3 regions of the Kitasatospora sp. NPDC085464 genome follow, and region 2 is predicted to be linked to each of the others. Evidence: riboswitches for the same ligand, from Rfam matches in the RefSeq annotation. Region 2 holds a riboswitch; each other region holds the start of a gene.

Region 1 (3,178 bases), on a different contig from region 2:
GTCGGGGCGGGCGGCGCGGAGCAGCGCCGGGGCCAGGGACAGGTGGTAGTCCTGGACGAGGACGGCGGCGTTCGGGGCGGCCTCGGTGGCCAGCGCCTCGGCGAAGGCCGCGTTGTAGGCCCGGTAGGCGGCCCATTCGGTGCGGAAGTCGGCGTCGAAGGCGGGGGCGGTGGGGGTCGCGTACAGCAGGTGGTGGACGAACCAGAGGGTGGAGTTGGCGACGCCGTTGTAGGCGCGGGCGAAGGTCTCGGGGTCGATGTCCAGCATCCGGACGGCCTGCCCGCCGACGTCGTGGCCGGCCAGGTCGAGGCGGCCGTCGGGGGCTTCCGCGGCGGCTCTGCGGTCCGCGGCGCCGAGGGCCGCGCAGACCCAGACGGCGTTCGGGTCGTCGATGGCGGAGAGGCCGGAGACCAGGCCCCCGCCGCCGCGCCGCAGGGTCAGCGTGCCGTCGTCGGCGGTGCTGAACGACACCGGTCCCCGGTTGGAGGCCACCAGGACGGGGGCGGTGCCGGTCGCACTCGAACGTTCGGTCGTGAGATCGCCCATGGTTGGCATGTTGCCGGGCGCCCGGCGTGGCAAACCCGTCATCGGTGGGTGGCGTATTCGGGGACGGTGTGCATCGGGGGGCGTTCCAGGGCGGTCACCGGGTGGGTGTGGGCGAGGAAGGCGCGGGTCTCCGGGTCGCGGGCGAACTGGGTGAGCTCCGGGCGGACCAGGTCGGCGGAGGCCTTGAGCCGGTGGGCGCGGTCGAGGCGTTCGAGCGCGGTGCGGTAGATGGTGGCGGCCATCCGGCCGAGCGCCTGGCCGTCCTGGTGGCGGTGGTGCCGGACGCCGACGTCCACCTGGGCCAGGGCATCCAGGCCGACCAGCTCCAACGCGTCGACGAGCAGGCCGAGTTCGACGCCGTAGCCGGTGGGGAAGGGCAGCCGTTCGAGCAGTGAGCGGCGGGCCGCGTACTCGCCGCCGAGGGGCTGGACGAAGCCGGCGAGTTCCGGCCAGTGCAGGTTGAGGAGGGGGCGGGCGACGAGTTCGGTGACCCGGCCGCCGCCGGCCGGGAGGACGGCGGCGCGGTCCCCCGCGGCGGAGCCGCTCAGTGCGACTTCGAGGGGGCGGTCGTACATGGCCTTGACCAGCTGGATGGACTCGTCGGTCAGCAGCGGCCCGACGATGCCGGAGACGAAGGCCGGGTCGAACTCGCGCAGGTCGGCGTCCACGAAGCAGACGATGTCGCCGCGGGTGACCAGCAGCGAGCGCCAGAGCACCTCGCCCTTGCCGGGGGCGGCGGGCAGCCGGGGCAGGATGGCGTCGCGGTGCTCCACCCGGGCGCCGGCCTCGGCGGCGGCCTCGGCCGTGGCGTCGGTGGAGCCGGAGTCGACAACGACGAGTTCGTCGACCAGCGGGAGCCGTTCCATCAGCTCGCGGCGGACGGTGCGGACGATGTCGCCGACGGTGGCCTCCTCGTCCAGGGCGGGGAGGACGACGCTGATCGTGCGGCCGGTGCGTTCCTTGGCCGCGAGGAGGGTGTCGACCGGCCGGTCGGCCGCGCTCCAGGAGCGGCGGCGCAGCCAGGACGCCGCCTGCGGGAGGAGCTCGGGAGTCGGTTCGGCGGGCACGGAAGTCTCCTCGGCGGGTCGGGTGGGACGGGTCATCTCGCGTGGCGGACGGTCCCGTTCAGGATTGGCGCCTTCGGATACAGTCTTCGTACAGCGGTAGGACCCATGCACGCCGGGGTCGCCGTCGAGCACCACCACAATTTCACAAGCTCATCCAGAGGGACTGAGGGAACGGCCCGTTGACGTCCCGGCAACCTTCTCGCGCGGCTGTCGACGACAGGCCCCGGCGGGACAGGTGCCAATTCCGGCCTGTGGCGCGTCCGCGCTGCGGGGAAGATGAGGAGAGAGGCCTCGCCGTCATGGCTATCGACACTGCCGCACCTGTTTCCGTGGACCTCGGCCCCGCCGCCGCCCTGTCCTGTCGGGAGTGTGGAACCCGCTTCCCGCTCGGTCCCAGCTTCGCGTGCCTGGAGTGCTTCGGCCCGCTGGAGATCGCCTACGAGTTCGGCAGCGAGGGCGCCGAGGAGCTGCGCAAGCGGATCGAGGCCGGCCCGACTTCGGTCTGGCGGTACGCGCCGCTGCTGCCGGTGCCGGCCGACGTCGCGTCCAAGCCCAACCTGAACCCGGGCTGGACCCCGCTGGTGAAGGCGGACAACCTGGGCCGCGAGCTCGGCTTCACCGCGCAGCTGCACATCAAGGACGACTCCGGGAACCCGACGCACTCGTTCAAGGACCGCGTGGTGGCCTGCGCCATCGAGGCGGCGCGGGCGTTCGGCTACACGACGCTGTCCTGCTCCTCCACCGGCAACCTGGCCGGTGCGGTGGGCGCGGCGGCCGCCCGGGCCGGCTTCCGGTCCTGCGTGTTCATCCCGCACGACCTGGAGCAGGGCAAGGTCGTCATGGCCGGGGTGTACGGCGGCGAGCTGGTCGGCATCGAGGGCAACTACGACGACGTGAACCGCTTCTGCTCGGAGCTGATCGGGGACCCGGCCGGCGAGGGCTGGGGCTTCGTCAACGTCAACCTGCGGCCGTACTACGGCGAGGGCTCCAAGACGCTGGCGTACGAGATCTGCGAGCAGCTCGGCTGGCGGCTGCCGGAGCAGATCGTGATCCCGATCGCCTCGGGCTCCCAGCTGACGAAGATCGACAAGGGGCTGCAGGAGCTGATCAAGCTCGGCCTGGTCGAGGACCGGCCGTACCGGGTCTTCGGCGCCCAGGCCGAGGGCTGCTCCCCGGTGTCGGCCGCCTTCAAGGCCGGCCGGGACGTGATCAAGCCGGTCAAGCCGGACACCATCGCCAAGTCGCTGGCGATCGGCAACCCGGCCGACGGCCCGTACGTGCTGGACATCGCCCGCCGCACGGGCGGCGCGGTGGAGGACGTCACGGACGCCGAGGTCGTGGCGGCGATCCGGCTGCTGGCCCGGACCGAGGGCATCTTCGCCGAGACCGCGGGCGGGGTGACCGTCGGCGTGCTGAAGAAGCTGGTCGAGACCGGGCAGCTGGACCCGGCCAAGGAGACCGTCGCGATCAACACCGGCGACGGCCTGAAGACCCTGGACGCCGTCTCCGACGCCGGGATGAGCGCCGTCATCCGCCCGACGCTGGACGCGTTCCGCGCCGCCGGC
Region 2 (3,178 bases):
CGGCCCGGGCCGTCAGCCGGCGGCGCGCCCGGTCCGACGGCGGCGCGGATCCCGTCGCCCAGCAGGTCCGGGGTGGTGGCCCCGGCGTCGTCGGTGACCACGACCGCCGGGACGCGGGCCTCGGGGGCGAGGCCGGAGGGGCCGGCCTCGCCGGTGCGGCGGCCGGCCACCAGGGCGGCCGTGAAGGTGCCGTACCCGACGCAGTCGCGGCCGGCGTCCCCCGCCGCTCCGCCGGCCGCAGGGCGCCGAGCGCAGGGTCCGAACTGGTCCGCACCAGCGGTGCCGAGGCCGGTCCGATCGCCCCGGTCGTCTCCCGCCGCGCAGCCGGGGCCGTGGCGCCGAGCGCGTCGAGGCGCAGCACGAGGTTGCGCGGCAGGTCGGTGCCGGGCACGCCCGGGACCGCCACCGGTCTCGGCCAGCGCCGGGGCGGTGCCGGTCGCGCTGGGCGAGCCCGGACCGCCGCCGCCCGCCGTGGCGGCGGCGGGGGACGGCGGTGCAACGCAGCCCCCGACCCCTGCACGGATGGCGTGCCGCGTTCGGTTCACCCCGTTCCCGGTGTCGCCGGCCGCCGCCTCCTCCCGGCCCGCGCAAGAGGAACGCGCGTCCGGGCAGCGCGAGGCCGAACGGCGCGAGGCCGGGCAGGCGCGGCCCGGTGAACCGGTCAGGGGTGGCGCAGGGCCTCGGTGAGCCGGTGGGCCGCCTCGACGACCGCCTGGGAGAGCTGGGCTCCGGGGTGCCTGGTGAGCCGCTCGATCGGGCCGGAGACCGACACCGCGGCCACCACCCGGTTGGAGGGGCCGCGGACGGGCGCGGACACGGAGGCGACCCCGAGTTCACGCTCGCCGATGGACTGGGCCCAGCCGCGCCTCCGGACCCCGCTCAGCGCGGTGGCGGTGAAGCGGGCGCCCTGCAGCCCGCGGTGCAGCCGCTCGGGCTCCTCCCAGGCGAGCAGGACCTGGGCGGCCGCACCGACCTTCATCGGGAGGGTGACCCCCACCGGTACGGTGTCGCGCAGGCCGGAGAGGCGCTCGGCGGCGGCCACGCAGATCCGGATCTCGCCCTGCCGGCGGTAGAGCTGGGCGCTCTCGCCGGTCACGTCGCGCAGGTGGGCGAGGACGGAGCCGGCCGCGGCCAGCAGCCGGTCCTCCCCGGCGGCCGCCGAGAGCTCGGTGAGCCGGGGCCCGAGGATGAACCGGCCCTGCATGTCCCTGGTGACCAGCCGGTGGTGTTCGAGTGCCACGGCGAGCCGGTGGGCGGTGGGCCGGGCCAGGCCGGTGGCGGTGACGAGTCCGGCCAGGGTGGCGGGACCTGCCTCCAGGGTGCCGAGGATCGAGGTGACCTTGTCGAGCACGCCGACGCCGCTCGTGTTGTCCATGGATGGGTACTCCGTCTCGAATCCCGTGAGCGGCGGGTGGGCTTCGCTCACGGGGGCTCCCGGACGGGGAGCCGGGGGGGTGGTCAGCGAGGACGGGCCGGGGAAGTCGGCCGATTGCCTGCGCCGGGCACGAGACGGGTACGCGGAAGGGCCGGGGCGGAAAGCGCCCGGGCGAAGGACAGCACAGAGAGCACCGTGTCTCCTCATCTTTCCCGCGCCACAGTGGCGACAGGCCGGAGTTGGCACTGCCCCCGCACGGCACGGCGCGTACTTCGGACGCCGGGTCGAACGGGGAGTTGCCGGGGCTTCGTAGGGCCGGTCCCTCCACCCCTCTGGATGATTCGCGAGGAACGATACAAGATGCGCCGGGCCGCCCGCCAAGCCTCCCCCTCCACTCGCCCTCCGCTCGCCCTCCACTCCCCTCCCCCGGACGCGATCGGGCCGGCCACGCGGTGGTGGCCGGCCCGGGGTTCCTACGGGCCGTCGGCCCGTCGGGTGGTCAGCTCGCCTTCTTCGTGGTGCCGACGCACAGCGCCCAGATGACGAAGGCGTCGAGCGCGATCAGGACGATGGCCCAGAGCGGGTAGTAGGGCAGCCACAGGAAGTTGGCGATCATGCTCAGGCCGGCGACGGCGACACCGACGACCCGGGCCCAGGCAGCACCGCTGAACAGCGCCACGCCCGCCAGCACCAGGACGACCCCGACGATGACGTGAATCCAGCCCCAGCCTTCGGTGTTCATCGAGTAGACGTAGTGCCGGGTGACGACGATCAGGCTGTCCTTGGTGATGGCGGCGATCCCCTGGAACACCGCCATGATGCCGCCGGCGATCATCATGACCCCGGCGAAGATGGTCCACCCGGTCGCGAAGGGACGGGGCTCGGGGGCGCGGGTGCTGGGGCCGGCCCCGGCAACACTGCTGGTCATGACATTGACTCCTTCGGTGGCAACCGCCTCTCGGGCAACGGGAGACGGGAGGGACGGGCAGCCTGGCGCAGGGGCCCGGCTGCTCGCATGACGACCGCCTGGAAGGGAACAGAAGTCCTACCTTCACGGTAGGGCCGGACTCCCGTCCTGTCGTGCGCGGACCGCGACGAGGTCACGGATCGTGACGCCGCGTCCGTCAGCGGCAGGTGCCGGCCGGTGTGGGTCCGGACGACTGGTCATGGCCACCTGCGCTGTGTGCGGGGAACGGTCGGGGAGGTCCGCGTCGCGCGGACGGGGTCACTCGCCGGTCCGGCTCCCGGCGCCGGCCTCGTCGGTACGGCTGTCGGCGTCGGCCCGTCCGGAGGCGGCGAGCAGCGCCAGGACGGCGAGCACCGCGAGCAGCACCAGCACGAGCAGCAGCACCGTCAGGACGGTCGGGTGGTTCCAGAGGGCGAACACCAGGGCGACGATCAGCACCGCCGCGAGGACGAGCCACCGGCGGTGGGCGTCGGTCCAGGTCCCGACCCGGCCGGTGTGCACGCCGTGCGCGTCGCTCCAGCCGGCGACGGAGTCGGCGACGTGGTCGGCACCGCCGCGGACGGCGCGCGGCATGCGGCCCGCACCGGAGAGGTAGGCGCCGAGCGCCACCACCACGCCCAGGACGATCGCGGTCCGCAGGCTGATCCGCAGGAAGTGCAGCAGCGTGTCGAAGACCGCGGCCGCCGCGGCCGGGGACTGCACGGCGGGCGGCAGGTGGTCCAGGTAGTAGTGGCGGGCGATCACCAGGGCGATCGCCACCAGCAGGCAGGCGAAGGCCGCGCAGAGGGCCGTGGTCACCAGGGCCCGGCGGCGGCGCCGGGCCAGCACCACGCCGA
Region 3 (3,178 bases), on a different contig from region 2:
CGGTGCTGGTGCTGATCGGCCGGCCGCAGGACTCCTGGCTCGCCGCCTGGAGCCGGGCCGACGCCGCGATCTCCCACCCGGTGGACCCGGTGGCGCTGGCCGAGGCGGTCGCCACCCTGCTGCGGGCCCGGCTGGCCAGGCGGGCGCCGGCCGCCCGCTGAGCGGCGGCGTCTCAGTACTGGAGAAGACGGGGCCCTGGGGGCCCCGCCGCTCGATAGGCTGGCTCCATCCGTACGGACGCCCCCCGGAGCGGGGGGACAGACGACAGCTGGAGTCAGCCATGGTGAACGTGAACCCTGCGAACGGCGGTAGCGACCCCGCGCAGGTGGTCCGCTCCTGGCCGGATCTCCTGACGGCCCTGTTGAAGGGGGAGGACCTCGACCGCTCGTCCACCGCGTGGGCGATGGACCGGATCATGAGCGGCGAGGCCTCCCCCGCCCAGGTGGCCGGCTTCATGATCGCGCTGCGGTCCAAGGGCGAGACGGTCGACGAGGTCACCGGTCTGGTGGACGCGATGTACGCGCACGCCGAGCCGCTGGACATCGCCGGCCCGGCGGTGGACATCGTCGGCACCGGCGGCGACCGGGCGAAGACCGTCAACATCTCCACGATGTCGGCGATCGTCGCGGCGGCGGCCGGTGCCAAGGTGGTCAAGCACGGCAACCGGGCCGCCTCCTCCTCCACCGGGTCCTCGGACGTGCTGGAGAAGCTCGGGGTGGCGCTGGACCTCTCCGCCCGGCGGGTCGCCGAGGTGGCCGAGGAGGTCGGCCTCACCTTCTGCTTCGCCGCGAAGTTCCACCCCTCGATGCGGCACGCCGCCACCGCGCGGCGCGACCTCGGGGTGCCGACCGCCTTCAACATCCTCGGCCCGCTGACCAACCCGGCCAAGGTCACCTCCCACGCCATCGGCTGCTTCGACACCCGGCTGTCCGGGCTGATCGCCGGGGTGCTCGCCCGGCGCGGCTCGACGGCGCTGGTCTTCCGCGGCGACGACGGGCTGGACGAACTGACCATCACCACCACCTCACGGGTGTGGGTGGTGCGCGACGGGGTGGTCACCGAGACCTCCTTCGACCCGCGGGAGGTCGGCATCGAGCTGGTCGGCATCGAGTCGCTGCGCGGCGGGGACCCGGCGTACAACGCGGAGGTCGCGCGCCGTCTGCTGGCGGGCGAGCGCGGGCCGGTGCGGGACGCCGTCCTGCTGAACACGGCGGCGGCGCTGGTCGCGCTCGACCTGGGCGACGCGCCGCTGGCCGAGCAGCTCGCGGCGGGCATGGCGCGGGCGGCGGAGGCCATCGACTCCGGCGTCGCACAGGAGCTGCTGCGGCGCTGGTCGGAGGCCACCAGCCGTAGCTGAAGCGGTGGTTGGGAGCCCGTGCCGGAAACTCCGGCGCGGGCTCCCCGGCTGTCCGGATGGTGGATGCCCGTTTGACCGCCCGCCGGACGCGACCCTAGAGTCGGCGCCAGGTCATGAGTGACAGCGTCAAGCCCCAGCTTGCTGTCCGGCAACCCTCCGTCCGTGGCGGGGTGCCCTGGGTGAGGACCGGGTCGCCACGGCAAACCGTCCGTGCGACAAGCGCGGACACCCGACGAGTGGCACTCCCGGGGTCCCAGGCCCCTGAAGGAGTGCATCCTCATGTCCTCTCTCGCCACCGAGACCACCGCCCCGCTCGCCGTGCTCGGCTCCGACGTCCAGGTCCCGCTCGCCAGCGGTGAGAAGGTCGGCTACGCGGCGCTCGACTACGCGGCCAGCGCGCCGGCACTGCAGCGGGTCTGGGACGACGTCGCCGCCTACGCGCCGTACTACGGCAGCGTGCACCGCGGCGCCGGGTACCTCTCGCAGCTGTCCACCGACCTCTTCGAGCAGAGCCGACGCACCGTCGCCGAGTTCCTCGACCTGCGCGAGGGCGACCAGGTCGTCTTCACCCGGGCCACCACCGACTCGCTCAACCTGCTGGCCGCCGCCGTGCCGGCCGGCACCCGGGTGTTCGCCTTCGAGACCGAGCACCACGCCTCGCTGCTGCCCTGGGCGCACGCCGGACTGGACGTGACCTACCTGCGCGCGCCGCGCTCCCGGGCCGAGGCGGTGGCCGCCCTGGACGCCGCGCTCGCCGAGGCGCCCGAGGGCCCCAAGCTGCTCTGCGTCACCGGCGCCTCCAACGTGACCGGCGAGCTGTGGCCGGTCGCCGAGCTGACCGGGACGGCGCACCGGCACGGCGCCCGGGTGGTGCTGGACGCCGCCCAGCTGGCCCCGCACCACCGGGTCTCGGTGCGCGAGCTGGACGTCGACTGGATCGCCTTCTCCGGCCACAAGATCTACGCGCCGTTCGGCGCCGGGGTGCTGGCCGGCCGGGCGGACTGGCTGGACGCGGCCGAGCCGTACCTGGCCGGCGGCGGGGCGACCCGCACGGTGGCCCGGGAGACGGACGGCTCGGTGGCCGTGCAGTGGCAGACCGGCCCGGCCCGGCACGAGGCCGGCTCGCCGAACGTCATCGGCGCCTACGCGATCGCCTCGGCCTGCCGCGCCCTGGGCGAGGCCGGCTTCGACGCCCTGGAGGCCCGTGAGCGGCAGCTGGTCGACCGGCTGACCGCCGGGCTGGCGGAGGTCCCGCAGGTCAAGGTGCTGAACCTGTTCGGCGCCGGCTCGGCCCGGGTGGGCGTGCTGTCCTTCGTCGTCCGGGGCTGGAACAGCTCGCACTTCTCGGCCGCACTGTCCGCCGAGTACGGCATCGGGGTACGCGACGGCCTCTTCTGCGCCCACCCGCTGGTGCGCACCCTGTTGGACGACGAGGCCACCGCCGTGGAGTCCAGCTGCGGCGCTCCGGACCCCTCGCTGCCGGGCGAGCGCAGCCTGAACGCCATCCGGGTCAGCTTCGGCGCCGGGACCCCGGACGAGCACATCGACCGCTTCCTCACCGCCGTCCGCGAGCTGGTCACGGACGGCGCGGCGTGGAACTACCGCAACGAGGGCGGGCGTTGCGTCGCGGACACCCGCCGGAAGGGCTGAGCCCGGGCGCGTCGGGAGGGCTGAGTCCGGGCGCCGCTACTCGTCCAGGCCGAGGGCGAAGGCCGCCTCCAGGTCGTGCTGGGAGTAGGTGCGGAAGGCGATCTGGGTCTCGGTGTGGGCCACGCCGGGGACCTTGTTGAGCCGGCCCGGGATGACCTCGGCCAGGTCGTC

The links. A riboswitch is a leader RNA that binds a small molecule or an ion and turns the genes downstream of it on or off. The one in region 2 is predicted to bind S-adenosylmethionine.
Region 1: it holds a riboswitch for S-adenosylmethionine, as region 2 does, so the genes downstream of both, thrC (threonine synthase) here and ACIGG8_RS35290 (IclR family transcriptional regulator) in region 2, are expected to answer to the same signal.
Region 3: it holds a riboswitch for S-adenosylmethionine, as region 2 does, so the genes downstream of both, ACIGG8_RS13115 (aminotransferase class V-fold PLP-dependent enzyme) here and ACIGG8_RS35290 (IclR family transcriptional regulator) in region 2, are expected to answer to the same signal.

What each region holds. Positions count from the first base shown of each region.
Region 1 is NZ_JBITTM010000020.1:72,817-75,994, forward strand. Features, by position in the region: gene ACIGG8_RS19385 (trehalose-6-phosphate synthase) at 1-546, opposite strand, end outside; gene ACIGG8_RS19390 (glucosyl-3-phosphoglycerate synthase) at 585-1,613, opposite strand; SAM riboswitch class I at 1,761-1,896, shown strand; gene thrC (threonine synthase) at 1,913-3,178, shown strand, end outside.
Region 2 is NZ_JBITTM010000053.1:57,320-60,497, reverse strand. Features, by position in the region: gene ACIGG8_RS35295 (hypothetical protein) at 1-170, opposite strand, end outside; gene ACIGG8_RS35290 (IclR family transcriptional regulator) at 662-1,375, opposite strand; SAM riboswitch class I at 1,576-1,718, opposite strand; gene ACIGG8_RS35285 (hypothetical protein) at 1,875-2,303, opposite strand; gene ACIGG8_RS35280 (hypothetical protein) at 2,601-3,178, opposite strand, start outside.
Region 3 is NZ_JBITTM010000012.1:124,513-127,690, reverse strand. Features, by position in the region: gene ACIGG8_RS13125 (hypothetical protein) at 1-161, shown strand, start outside; gene trpD (anthranilate phosphoribosyltransferase) at 281-1,357, shown strand; SAM riboswitch class IV at 1,467-1,585, shown strand; gene ACIGG8_RS13115 (aminotransferase class V-fold PLP-dependent enzyme) at 1,637-3,007, shown strand; gene ACIGG8_RS13110 (Lrp/AsnC family transcriptional regulator) at 3,044-3,178, opposite strand, start outside.